Regions from separate parts of the Mesorhizobium sp. B2-3-11 genome, predicted to be linked through region 3. Evidence: predicted binding sites of a transcription regulator. Region 3 holds the regulator's gene; each other region holds the start of a gene.
What was found. Region 3 encodes LexA, which represses DNA repair genes until DNA is damaged. Its sites were predicted from a motif close to TGTTCNNNNTGTGTTCNG; they were not measured.
Positions count from the first base shown of each region.

Region 1: FJ960_RS22780 (2'-5' RNA ligase family protein) is a predicted target of LexA. The motif match lies at 1,462-1,479, and genes of this name have one in related genera.
Region 2: FJ960_RS08150 (helicase-related protein) is a predicted target of LexA. The motif match lies at 1,226-1,243, and genes of this name have one in related genera.
Region 4: FJ960_RS17535 (YifB family Mg chelatase-like AAA ATPase) is a predicted target of LexA. The motif match lies at 1,703-1,720, and genes of this name have one in related genera.

Region 1 is NZ_VFVS01000018.1:108,667-111,952, forward strand. Features, by position in the region: gene FJ960_RS22770 (ArsC family reductase) at 1-192, opposite strand, end outside; gene FJ960_RS22775 (nuclear transport factor 2 family protein) at 309-662, opposite strand; gene FJ960_RS22780 (2'-5' RNA ligase family protein) at 787-1,296, opposite strand; gene FJ960_RS22785 (fumarylacetoacetate hydrolase family protein) at 1,654-2,811, shown strand; gene FJ960_RS22790 (substrate-binding domain-containing protein) at 3,105-3,286, shown strand, end outside.
Region 2 is NZ_VFVS01000004.1:172,327-175,612, forward strand. Features, by position in the region: gene FJ960_RS08135 (NAD(P)/FAD-dependent oxidoreductase) at 1-298, opposite strand, end outside; gene FJ960_RS08140 (TetR/AcrR family transcriptional regulator) at 274-735, shown strand; gene FJ960_RS08145 (hypothetical protein) at 875-1,111, shown strand; gene FJ960_RS08150 (helicase-related protein) at 1,410-3,286, shown strand, end outside.
Region 3 is NZ_VFVS01000001.1:458,439-461,724, reverse strand. Features, by position in the region: gene FJ960_RS02465 (ComEC/Rec2 family competence protein) at 1-796, shown strand, start outside; gene lexA (transcriptional repressor LexA) at 790-1,533, opposite strand; gene FJ960_RS02455 (GntR family transcriptional regulator) at 1,941-2,714, opposite strand; gene FJ960_RS02450 (ABC transporter substrate-binding protein) at 2,867-3,286, shown strand, end outside.
Region 4 is NZ_VFVS01000012.1:65,521-68,806, reverse strand. Features, by position in the region: gene FJ960_RS17535 (YifB family Mg chelatase-like AAA ATPase) at 78-1,610, opposite strand; gene FJ960_RS17530 (LysR substrate-binding domain-containing protein) at 1,940-2,434, shown strand; gene gshB (glutathione synthase) at 2,547-3,286, opposite strand, start outside.

The DNA of each region.
Region 1 (3,286 bases), on a different contig from region 3:
GCGAAACGTCGTGCTGCCCTTGTTGAGCAGCTTTTCCCAGCCGACCTTGCCGACCCAGCCATTCAGCCTGTCTGCCTCGATCCCTTCCGCGCGATAATCGTGGAACCGATAGGCAACGTCATGGCTCTCCAGCCAGACGCGCGCCTTCCTGATCGTGTCGCAGGTGGTGATGCCGTACATGGTGATCGTCAAAGCGTGGTCCTCTGGCTGACAGTCGAATCCGCCCACAGCCTAAAACCGCCCTTCCCGCTTTGCCAGCAAATCGTAGGCGCGAAGTGGGCCGGAAGCGATCTTTCCGGCCCGGTAGCTCAATAGTAGAATCGCTCTTCGGTGATCTTGCCGTTCTTGACCGTGTAAAGGCCGACCTCATCCATGGTGACACGCTGGCCCGTGGCCTTGGGCGTTATGTCAAACGTGAAGCGCACCGCGAACTGGTCACCATTGACATAGGGACCCTCGACCGAACCGCCATGGACTTCGTTGCTCTCTTGCCACCACCGGCTCTTCTCCTTGAGAGCCGCTTTGCCGTGGCTGACGGCCATCGGCCCCTCCATGGCTTCGTAGCTGGCGATATCGTCGGCATTGTACTTCTCGGCAGCGCCTTCATTGTCACCCTGCTTGAGAAGCTCGGTGAAATCCTTGGCAATTTCCGCTGTGGTCATTTGTGTTCCTCCTGTTCAGACCCATTGCAAATAGGGAACCGCCTGCTGGCCGACCATTGCCGGACCGTTCGATAGCTGACATGGCGCTGTCAGGATGGGTGGGCGCGGGCACGATGACCAACCTCTAGATCGCTGGCCGGGCATCGTCCTGGCCGTTCAGTTCCCAACGCCCGTGCACTCTGTAGGCACGCTTCCGAATAAGACTGTGGACCAGCACAAAATCCCGTACAGTCCAGCCGACCGGATCGATTAATCGTTCGCGTATCCTGGGAACACGCACTTCGTCGCGAAGCAATGTGACGTGCGGTTCGATGGATTTCGTAATGAAAGGCTTCAGCGGACTGTCGGAAATCACCGCGGTGAGATCACGCCAGAACGTCTGCAGCGCCGGATTGCCGTCGCTGCTACGCAGAACCAGAGCACCACCACCAAAAGCCGCCAACCGATTGAAGGAAACCTCGAAAGGTTTTGCAACGATCATCGAGCCTATATGCCGGGCGATTACAACCAGCTCTTCTGGATATTCATGATGGTCGCCGAGACCGACGAGCGAGATATGGATGTGCTTTTCCGGAACGAACCGACCCTGTAGTTCGAACTCTCCACTCAAGGCGACAGCCTTTTGCGCGACCATGGCCGCGGTCGCACTCTCAGCAAGGATAGCGAAGAATATTCGATTATGAAAATGTCGCTCGGCCTGCTCCCATCGGAAAAAGGTCTGGCCGTTCCTTGCTGTCCCGAATGCAGGCTGCCCACTCACAACTGATCTCGTCCGGCACTTGTATCCGATCGCCCAATCTAGAACAAAACAGGAACAAATTCAAGTATGGAATGACACAGGCGTCGAAGCGTCGTCACCGCAGTCGCAAATCGGTCTCTCACAGACAACACGGCAAGTGGACCACCCAAAGGGGGATAGACCTTTGGCAGGAATCCGGTGAAAGTGCCGCGCCAATCCGGCAAACCGCAGCGATGACCGAGGACCGCCCGCATGACCAACCCGACACATCTGCCCGCAGAAGGCCTGTTTGTCGGGCGCGCCAGGAGCGGCGATGTCGCCCATCCCATGGTGGTTGTCGTGCGCGACGGCACGGTTTTAGACATCACGTCGAGCGCGGCGCCCACGGTGCGCGACGTTTGCGAATTGGCCGATCCGGCCGGCCATGTGCGTTCGGCCAAGGGCAGGCCGGTCGGCCTGCTCGACGACATCGCGGCCAACAGTTTCGAAGCCATGCGCGATCCGGCAAAACCCTTTCTGCTGTCTCCGGTCGACCTGCAGGCGATCAAGGCATCCGGTGTCACTTTCGTCGTCAGCCTGCTCGAACGAGTGATCGAGGAACAGGCGCGCGGCTCGGCGGAAAAGGCCGACGCTATCCGCGCCGACATTGCCGGCCTGATCGGCCACGACCTGTCGAAGCTCAAGCCCGGTTCGCCCGAGGCGATGGAGATCAAGGCCAAGCTGATTTCGCGCGGCGCCTGGTCGCAATATCTGGAAGTGGGCATTGGGCCCGATGCCGAGATCTTCACCAAGTGCCAGCCCATGGCCTCGGTCGGCTTCGGCGCCGATGTCGGCCTCCACCCGGTGTCGACCTGGAACAATCCGGAGCCGGAGATCGCCATGATCGCCGCCTCAAGCGGCAGGATCGTCGGCGCTACCATCGGCAACGACGTCAATCTGCGCGACGTTGAAGGGCGCTCGGCGCTGCTGCTCGGCAAGGCCAAGGACAACAACGCCTCGGCCTCGCTTGGCCCTTTCATCCGGTTGTTCGACGACACGTTCTCCATCGCCGATGTGAAGCAGGCCGTCGTGCGCCTGAAGGTCGAAGGCGACGATGGATTCTCGCTGGAGGGCGCAAGCTCGATGGCCGAGATCAGCCGTTCGCCGGAGGAACTGGTTGCGGCGGCCATGGGGCCGCACCACCAGTATCCGGACGGGCTGGCGCTCTATCTCGGCACGATGTTCGTGCCGTCGAAGGATCGCGACGAAAAGGGCAAGGGGTTCACGCACAAGGTCGGCGACATCGTCACCATCTCGTCGGAAAAATTCGGCGCGCTGGTCAACCGCGTGCGGCTGTCGCCCGATTGCCCGCACTGGACCTACGGCGCCAGCCAGTTGATGCGCGATCTCGCCAAGGCCGGCCTGCTCTAACCGGCTCTTCGGAGGCTTTCGCCCCAGGTGACCGCCCAAACTGGCCAGGACAATCCGTCCGGCTGAGCCTCGGCGACAATCATTCGGCTGCATGGAAAAAATCATCCCAAACTGATGCGATCTGATGGGGTCGTTGATGGCGCCCCGTCAGGCGCCGACTACATCTGCAGATGGAGGCTTGCCATCCGTCGAAAAAGGGAATGCTCTTAGGTATCCGAGCGGCGCTGGCAAAAGACGCAATCCGGCTGAAACCGGAACAAGGGACGGATCATCTTCAACCGGGAGGAAATCAAATGCTGACGAGATTAAGACTTGTGCTCTACGGCCTGCTGATCGCGCTGACGGTCATTCCGGCAGCCGCGCAGGCCAAGACGTTCTACTGGATTTCACATGGCGGACCGGCCGACCCGGTCTGGACCTACTTCCTCGCCGGCGCCAAACAATGGGCCAAGGACACCGGCAACACCGTCAACAC
Region 2 (3,286 bases), on a different contig from region 3:
GGGTGCGCGTGAGTGCCATGCCGGTCAGCCTGCCCGCGAGGTCAATCACTTCCTGCGCCGCTGGACGGCGAAGCGTCTCGTAAAGCTCGAGTTCGCTTTCGCCGCGGATGCCGTTGATCACGTCGCCGAGTACTTCTCCCAGCACCACGGCATCGATCAGACCGGTGTTCATGCCTTGACCGCCGGCGGGGCTGTGCACATGGGCAGCATCGCCCATGACGAACAACGACCGATGGCGACAGGACTTGGCGATGCGATGATGAACGCGAAAACGTGTACTCCAACTCAGGTCGAGCACCTTCGCCGGGCTACTTCCGCAGCAAGGATGAGCTGTTCGCCAGGGCGGCGCTGTTCGACCTGCAACTGCCCGCAACGCAGGTGACCGACCGGGCCTCCATCGGCGACGCAATCATCCGGCGTTTTCTTCGCATTTGGGAGAATTCTCCCAGCGCCACCGGCATGGTCATTCTGCTGCGCTCGGCTGCGTCCAATGAATTCGCCGCGGAGAAGGTGCGCGACGTATTCGCCACTCAGGTCCGGCTGGTTGTGGCACCGTTCGGCGACCCCTCCGACGCCGGCCGGCGCGCCGGCCTCGTCGCCAGCCAGTTGCTGGGTCTGGCGACGTGCCGATATCTGCTGCGGCGGCCGCCCGTCGTAGCCTTATCGCACGAAGAAATCATCAGGGATGTCGGTCCGGTCCTGCAGCGCTATGCAACCGGGGCGGATGCATCCTGAACCGGCGGCGAGCATTGCTGTGCGCATGACCACGACATTATCGGACCCTCCCAACCCGACATGTCCTGTTCCGGCACGCAAAGGTTAATGGCGGCAGCGCGTCTGTGCGAAACCCTGTGGTCAAGCCTGTGGATTCTCGGTGGATAAGCTGTTCACAACACAAGATATTGGGGGAACAAAAGGAGAAAAAACCGCTGACGCTGATTTGTCGCCGATTCGTTCCGGCTTTGGGCGCAATGTTAACATTAATGGCCGCGATCGCCTGCTATTCCTTAATGTCGAGTTCAGAAAGATTAACGATTTCACAACTTTGAGCGGGGCATACCGATCCTCCCGCATCCTTCACAGGCAAAGATTAATGGCAAAGTCCGCCTAGCATAAAACGGGCCAATCCGGTGATTCAGCATGTGGTGAGACTCGAGGTCCCAAAATCCATATCTAGCCGTGAACAAAAGCTGAACCTGACGGAGTCACCGATTCGTCGCTGATTCGTTCCAGACTCGTTCCAACTGTTAAGCAGGGGCTGATTTGCGGGCTGACGCGGACGTCTTCGGAAACCGGTTGGAACATTCCGCTTTCGCTTCGCGCCCGAAATCCCTATGTGTCGGCTGTCATACGCGCCGTCCAGGCACGCTCCCGACCACGAGAGGCCAGAAAGCCTTATTTCCGAGCCGATGAACATCCAGCAGAAACACACCGAGCCGCTGATCCTGTCGGGCCGCGACGTGACCGCAGTGCTTGGCCCCACCAACACCGGCAAGACCCATCTCGCCATCGAGCGCATGGTGGCGCACGAAACCGGCGTCATCGGCCTGCCGCTGAGGCTGCTGGCGCGCGAGGTCTACACCCGCGTCTGCGAGAAGGTCGGCGCCCACAAGGTGGCGTTGATCACCGGCGAGGAGAAGATCCAGCCGCAAGGCGCCAAATATTCGGTCTGCACCGTCGAAGCCATGCCGCGCGAGACCGACGCCGCCTTCGTCGCCATCGACGAGGTGCAACTGGCCGGCGACCTCGAGCGCGGCCATATCTTCACCGACCGTATCCTGCATCTGCGCGGCCGCCAGGAAACGCTGCTGCTCGGCGCGGCCACCATGCACGGCATCCTCCAGCGGCTGCTGAAGGGCGTCTCGGTGGTGACGCGGCCGCGGCTGTCGCATCTGGCCTATGCCGGCTCCAAGAAACTGACCCGCCTGCCACGGCGCACCGCGATCGTCGCCTTCTCCGCCGACGAGGTCTACGCCATCGCCGAGCTGATCCGCCGCCAGCAGGGCGGTGCCGCCGTCGTGCTCGGGGCGCTGTCGCCCCGCACCCGCAATGCCCAGGTGGCGCTGTTCCAGTCGGGTGATGTCGACTACCTCATTGCCACCGACGCGATCGGCATGGGGCTTAACCTCGATCTCGACCATGTCGCCTTTGCCCAGAACCGCAAATTCGACGGCTACCAGTACCGCAATCTGACGGCGGCCGAACTCGGCCAGATCGCCGGCCGCGCCGGCCGGCATCTGCGCGACGGCACGTTTGGCGTCACCGGCCAGGTCGATCCGCTCGACGAGGATCTGGTCCAGAAGATCGAGGGCCATGACTTCGACCCGGTGAAGGTGCTGCAATGGCGCACCGCGCAATTCGATTTCGCCAGCCTCGATGCGCTGAAGCGGTCGATCGAAACCAACGCCCCAGTCGAGGGCCTGACACGCGCGCTGCCGGCCGTCGATGCACAAGCGCTCGAACATCTCTCCCGCGACGAAGACATCCGCGCGCTCGCAACCAACGCCAAACGTGTGGCGCTGCTGTGGGAAGCCTGCGCGCTGCCCGACTATCGCAAGATTGCGCCGGCCCAGCATGCCGATCTCATCGCCTCGATCTACATGGACCTCGCCCGGCATGGCCATGTCGACGAAAATTACATGGCCGAGCAGGTGCGCCGCGCCGACACCACCGAGGGCGACATCGATACGCTGTCGCACCGCATTGCCCAGATCCGCACCTGGACATTCGTGTCGAACCGGCCCGGCTGGCTGGCCGATCAGGCACACTGGCGGGAAAAGACGCGCGAAATCGAAGACAGATTGTCGGATGCGCTGCATGAGCGGTTGACGAAACGCTTCGTAGACCGCAGGACTTCCGTCCTCATGCGGCGCCTTAGAGAAAATACCATGCCTGAAGCCGAAATCAGCCCTACCGGAACCGTCCTTGTCGAAGGCCATCATGTCGGCGAGTTGCAAGGGTTCCGCTTCACCGCCGACCAGACCGCCGGTGGCGAGGACGCCAAGGCCGTGCGCACGGCCGCGCAAAAGGCGCTGGCCGCCGAATTCGAGGCACGCGCGGAGCGCTTCGGCGCCTGCGCCAATGGCGATCTCGCGCTCGGTTCGGACGGCACGCTGCGCTGGATCGGCGCGCCGATCGGCACGCTGGTTTCGGGCGAGGACGCGCTGAAGCCGCGTCTGGTGCTGCTGGCAGACGAACAGCTGACGGGCCCAGCGCGCGACAGGGTCGCCGCGCGCGCCGAACGCTTCGTCAATTTCCAGATCGAATCCCTGCTGAAGCCACTGGT
Region 3 (3,286 bases):
TCTCTACCTCATGGGCAAGGGCCTGACAGCGATGATCGCCATATCGGCGTGGATATCGGAGCGCTCTCCGGTCGATGGAGTCGGGCTGATTTCGCAGCAATCCGTGCTGCTGGTCACCGTCGCGTTGGTCATCGCGACGATGGCGACGACGTGGCTCCGGCTCACGGCGGTGCCATTCGCGCTTGCCGGTCTGTTGACTGTGTCGCACACGCGCGCGCCCGATGTGCTGATCTCGGAAGATGCGCGGCTGGTGGCTCTGTCGATCGGCAATGGCGAACTGGCCGTCAACCGGGAACGTCCGAACGAATTCGCAGCCGACAATTGGAAACGCGCTCTGATCTCCGAAACAATCGTCCTACCGGAAATGTTCGAGGAGACGGACGGGCAATTCGATCTTGCCACTCCCACCGACCTGCCGCTGGGATCGCCGTTCTATTGCCGCGAAGGCCTGTGCCTTGCCAGGCACCCTTCCGGCGCGATCATCGCCTATGTCGAGGATCGCAAGAACACCTGGAAGGCCTGCGCCTTCGCCGACCTGATCGTCGTCAATGACGCGACCGCCTATGACACCTGTCATAATCCGCTGGTTCTCGTCGTCACCAAACGCCAGCTCGCCCGCAAGGGGAGTGCCGCCGTTTTCTTCGATCCCCAATCGGCCACGACGCCGGCTGAGATCGAATTCGCCGTCGACGGACCATACCGGCCTTGGCACGAGCAGCGAAAATTCTCACGCGAGGCGAGGGGGCTGGCCCCCTATAAAAAGGCCGACAAGCCCGATGGCAAGCCAGTTCAGTAGCGCCTGATCAGCCCGACGAGCTTGCCCTGCACCTTGACCCGATCCGGTCCGAAGATGCGTGTTTCGTAGGCTGGATTGGCGGCTTCGAGCGCGATCGAGGCGCCCTTGCGACGGAACCGCTTCAGCGTTGCTTCCTCCTCGTCGACCAGCGCCACGATGATTTCGCCCGGACTTGCTGTATCGGCATTGCGGATGATGACCGTGTCGCCGTCGAAGATACCGGCCTCGATCATCGAGTCGCCCTTGACTTCCAGCGCATAGTGCTCGCCGCCCATGATCATGTCCGGCGGCACCGAAATCGAATGCGTCTGATGCTGGATAGCATCGATCGGCACACCGGCGGCGATACGACCCATGACCGGGATGGACACGGCTGAAACCGCATCATCGTCGTTGCCGGCCGCGGCCAGGCGGGAAGGCGCCGTCGCCGGCCTGATCTGGCGGCCGAGACTGCCTTGGCCAAGGCTGCCCTGGATGACGCTTGGCGAGAACTTCTTTGCCGCATTGAGGCCCGGCGCGATCGAGTCCGGCAGCCGCAGCACTTCCAGCGCGCGCGCCCGATTGGGTAGCCGGCGAATAAAGCCGCGTTCCTCCAGCGCCGTGATCAGGCGATGGATGCCCGATTTGGAGGCAAGATCGAGCGCTTCCTTCATTTCGTCGAAGGAGGGCGGTATCCCGCTTTCCTTGAGCCGTTCGTGGATGAACATCAGCAGTTCATGTTGCTTGCGTGTCAGCATGGCGGCCCCCAAGGCATTGAACGAAAGGTCTGACCAGAATCGAAAAAACAAACCCAGAACAAACACTATCCGTTCCAGTTGTGTTCCGCAACCGTTTAAAGTTTAATGAATTTGTTAACGCGTCTGAAGTTTTTTGCCGCGACAGCGGACTGAGGCCGATCCTTTCCACGATCGGCAGGCATTGAAATCGTTTTGGTTAATGGCCTGTGGCCTATCCACTGATGGGCCTTGGCATCAGTCTTTCGGGGGGCTCTTCGCGGGTGGATTGTACAATTTATGGATCCATTATTCGCGGAACGAAACGAAATCAAAACGCCAACGATTGGTAGCTTAGGGGCGGCGATGGACCCAGGCGTTTGGCCCACTCCGGCCAGCGCATGCCAATAGGCGTCGCGCAAGCATTGAAGTCACCCGGAACCCGCTTGCAAGCTGCCGGCGCGGGCGGCGTATTTGGTCGCGCCGCTGTCTTCGCTATGGACATAGACGTGCAGGGTATAGCCGATATGCGCCGTCATCAGCGCCTTGGCCCGCTCGACGTCACGATCGAGTGCAGCTTCCATGATCGCTGTATGGTGTTCGATCGCAATCGCTTCGCACAATGCCTCCATTGCCTCTTCATAACCGTCCTTCAGGCCAGCCGCGGCCCGCAATGTCGGCGCCAGGCCGAGAAAACGATGATGCCGTCGCAGCTGATCGGCGATGGTCGAGCGGAATCGCATGAGCCAATTGGAAGTCGCCGCGCTCAGCAGCGCCACATGGAAAGCTTCGTGGTTCTCGTCCCATTTATCGACGGCCGCATCCGAAGGATCGTCGACCGCGGTCTTGCAACGGGAGAGCCGGTAGTGGGCGGTGACAACGGCATCCTCCCACTCCTTGCCGCCTTTTTCCATCGATTCGAGGAACAGGGGTATCTCGACCACCATCCTGGCGCGTGCCAGGTCCTCCAGTTCGGCCCGCGATACCGGAGCGACGGTAAAACCACGATTGCTGATGGCGGTGACAAGGCGTTCGGCCTCTAGCCGCGACAAGGCTTCGCGCAACGGCGTCCAGCCAACACCATAGGTGCCGCGCAGCGCACTCAGCTTGAGCGGGGCCCCGGGCATGAGGCGCGTCGTCAGGATATCGCGCCGCAACAGCTGATAGGCTGCCTCCGTCTTTGTGGAGATCGTTTGATCCTGCATCGCGGTCCACCCATGGTCTGGCAAAGAAAATTATATATGATGTTGGGGCATGGCAAGAATTATATATAATGTTTGACACGGGCCGGCGGACTGACCATGATCGCCGCAGTAGCCGCGCTGGAAGCGGCGTCGATCAAATCTGGGAGGAAATGATGTTGAAGTCGAAATCCGCTTGGCTGTCGGGTTTGTTCTTGGCCGGCGCATTGGTGGTGAGCGCCGGCAGTGCCGCCGCCGATCAAATCCGCATCGGCATCGCCAATTTTGGCGAGCATCCGCAATTGAACGCCGCCATAGCCGGCTTCAAGAAGGCGCTGACAGACAACGGCTTCGTCGACGGCAAGGACGTCGTCTATACGGAGAGCCATACCAATTTCGATGCATCGCTGGTGCCGCAGATGATCGCAAAGCTGCAGGCCGAGCAGCCCAAGCTGATCTACACCATCACCACGCCGGTCTCCCAAATCGCCAAGAAAGCGCTCGCGGGCTCCGGCATTCCGATCGTCTTTGCCGCGGTCACCGATCCGGTGGCGGCCAAGCTCGTGCCGTCGTGGGACTCGGGTGATGAAGGCATG
Region 4 (3,286 bases), on a different contig from region 3:
CCCCGCTTGACCATCTCTCCGCCGGCGAGGTCGGCAGGTCCAGGTGCCGAGGCGGGATGCCGGCCTCCGGGCGAACTCTACGCCGCCTGCGCCATGCGCTCCGAACTCATGCGGTAGGAAATCGCTTCGGCCAGATGGATGCGGCCGACAGCCTCGCTGGCGTCGAGATCGGCGAGCGTGCGCGCGACTTTCAGCACGCGATGGTAGGCCCGTGCGGAAAAGGCGAGTTTTTCGCTGGCGTCCTTGAGCAGCGACAGGCCGGCGGCGTCCGGCATGGCGATCGCTTCGATGACGGCGGGAGAGCAATGCGCGTTGGTGGTGGCGCTGCTGACGCCGAGCCGTTCGAAGCGCTCGCGCTGGAGGGTGCGCGCGCGGCCGACGCGCAGCGCCACATCGGCGCTCTTTTCCGCCCGGTCGGGCCGGATCAGGTCGCTGGCCGAGACCGCCGGCACTTCAATGCGAAGATCGATGCGGTCGAGCAGCGGGCCTGAGATGCGCGCCTGATAGTCGGTGCGGCAGCGCTCGCCGCGCAGGCAGCGATAGCCGGGTTCCCCGGCCATGCCGCAGCGGCACGGGTTCATCGCCGCCACCAGCTGGATGCGTGCCGGATAAGTGACGCGGTGGTTGGCGCGCGCGATCATGCAGTCGCCGGTCTCAAGCGGCTGGCGCAGCGCATCGAGCGTCTGCGGCGTGAATTCGGGGAACTCGTCGAGGAACAGCACGCCGTGATGGGCGAGCGACACTTCGCCCGGCCGCGCGCGTATGCCGCCGCCCACCATAGCCGCCATCGAGGCCGAATGGTGCGGGGCGCGGAATGGCCGCCGGTCGGTCAGCTTGCCTTCGCCGAGCTCGCCCGCCACCGAGGCGATCATCGAGACTTCGAGCAATTCCTTCGGCGCCAGCGGCGGCAGGATCGAGGGAAGACGCTGCGCCAGCATCGATTTTCCCGAGCCCGGAGGACCGATCATCAAGAGATTGTGGCCGCCCGCGGCCGCCAGTTCCAGCGCCCGCTTCGCCGTCTCCTGGCCCTTGATGTCGGCAAGGTCGGGCAGGTCGCGTGCCGAGGCGTGGATGCCGGCCTCCGGGCGCGACAGCACCTGCGTACCGCGGAAATGGTTGGCTATGGCAATCAGGCTGCGCGGCGCCAGAATGTCGAATTCCCGCCCCGCCCAGGCCGCTTCCGGCCCACAGGCGAACGGGCAGATCAGGCCCTTGCCCTCGGCATTGGCGCCGATCGCCGCCGGCAGCGCACCGGCAACCGCCGTGATCGTCCCGTCAAGCGACAGTTCGCCGAGCACGACATAGCCGGCCAGCATGTCGCCCGGAATGGCGCCGAGGGCCGCCATCAGGCCGAGTGCGATCGGCAGATCGTAATGGCTGCCTTCCTTGGGCAAATCCGCGGGCGCCAAATTGATCGTTACTTTTTTCGACGGCATCGACAGGCCGGAAGCATGAAGGGCCGCCTGGACCCGCTCGCGGCTCTCGGCCACCGCCTTGTCCGGCAGGCCGACGATGTGCATGTTGACCTTGCCGGGTGCGATCATCACCTGCACGTCGACCGGCACGGCCTCGATGCCCTGGAAAGCGACCGTACGAACCCGCGCCACCATATTCTGCCCCCGATGCCCGGCTCGCCCCCAGCCCTTGTGAACAATCCACGAGCGACGTCAGCTCAAGACAACCACAGATTTCAGGCTTAGGCAAGAACAATACAAGAACAAAGGCAAACGGGTGCATACGGCATCGGGCGCGTTCTCGGCGCTGGCCGACGCATGGGTTGCGACCAAGGGCGGCGCCACCGGTGTGCTCTCCGTCACCACGGTCCAGACTTTCGCCTCGACCTGGCTCGCCGTGCGCCTTGGAGCATTCCAGCTGATGCATCCGGACCTTGCCGTGAAAGTCGATACATCGTCCCGGCTGGCCGATTTTGGGCGACGGCATGGATATCGGCATTCGCACCGGCACCGGGAAATGGCCGGGCCTGGGAGCCCACTACCTGTTCAAGGCAGACTACACGCCGATGCTCAGCCCAAGGCTGGTGCGGAGCGTGGGAGGCATCCGCCACCCGCAGGATCTCTACAAGCTGCCACTATGCTGTTCGAGCGATCCCTGGTGGAAGATCTGGTTCGAGGCAGCCGGTGCCCGCTTCGAGCCGGATCGCATCATAGCCGGTCCGGAGCTCGGCACACAGGCCTATGACGCGATGGCGGCGCTGACGGACCAGGGTGTCGCCATCCTCACCCGCAATCTCTACTCCTCATTGCTGACGACAGGACAGCTGATCCAGCCGTTCGAGGCGCTGGGGTCCGACGGCGACGGCTATTGGCTCGTGCATTCCGAAGGCCGCCGCAACACCCCGAAGATCCGGCTGTTCAGGGACTGGGTACTGGCCGAGACCGCTGATGTCAGGGCGCGCGAACAGCGCGGGGCCTGAAGAGTCCTCGGTCAAATCAGGAACATCGGGGGAACCCGGTAGCCGCACAGGTTGCGCCCCGGTTGTACCCGGCTGCAAAAGCGGAACATGGTTAACACAAAGTGGAAACGGATTATGCCCGTTTCGCTTCCACCGCGTCCCAGAACAGGCTGGCGATGTCGGCGCCGCCGAAGCGTTGCACTTCACGCACGCCGGTCGGCGAGGTGACATTGATCTCGGTCATGTAGTCGCCGATGACGTCGATGCCGACCAGGATGAAGCCGCGCTCTTTCAGCGACGGTCCGATGCGGGCGCAGATTTCGCGCTCACGTTCGGTCAACTCGGTCTTCTCCGCGCGGCCGCCGACATGCATGTTGGAGCGGGAATCGTGCTCGGCCGGCACCCGGTTGATGGCGCCGACCGGCTCGCCGTCGATCAGGATGATGCGTTTGTCACCCTTGCGTACATCCTTCAGGTAGCGCTGCACGATATAGGGCTCGCGAAACAGCTGGCCGAACATTTCGAGCAGCGAGGCGAGGTTGCGGTCGGCTTCCAAGAGATGGAAGATGCCGGCGCCGCCATTGCCGTAGAGCGGCTTGACGATGATGTCGCCGAACTCCTTGCGGAAGGCGGCCACCTCAAGCGGATCCTTGGTGATCAGCGTGTCCGGCATCAGGTCGGGAAACTCGGTGACGAAGATCTTTTCCGGGCTGTTGCGCACCCAGGCCGGGTCGTTGACGACCAGCGTCTTCGGATGGATGCGCTCGAGGATATGGGTCGTGGTGATGTAGTTCATGTCGAAGGGCGGGTCCTGGCGCAGCAGGATGACGTCCATCTCCGACAGGTCGGTGCGCACCTTTTCGCCCAGCGAAT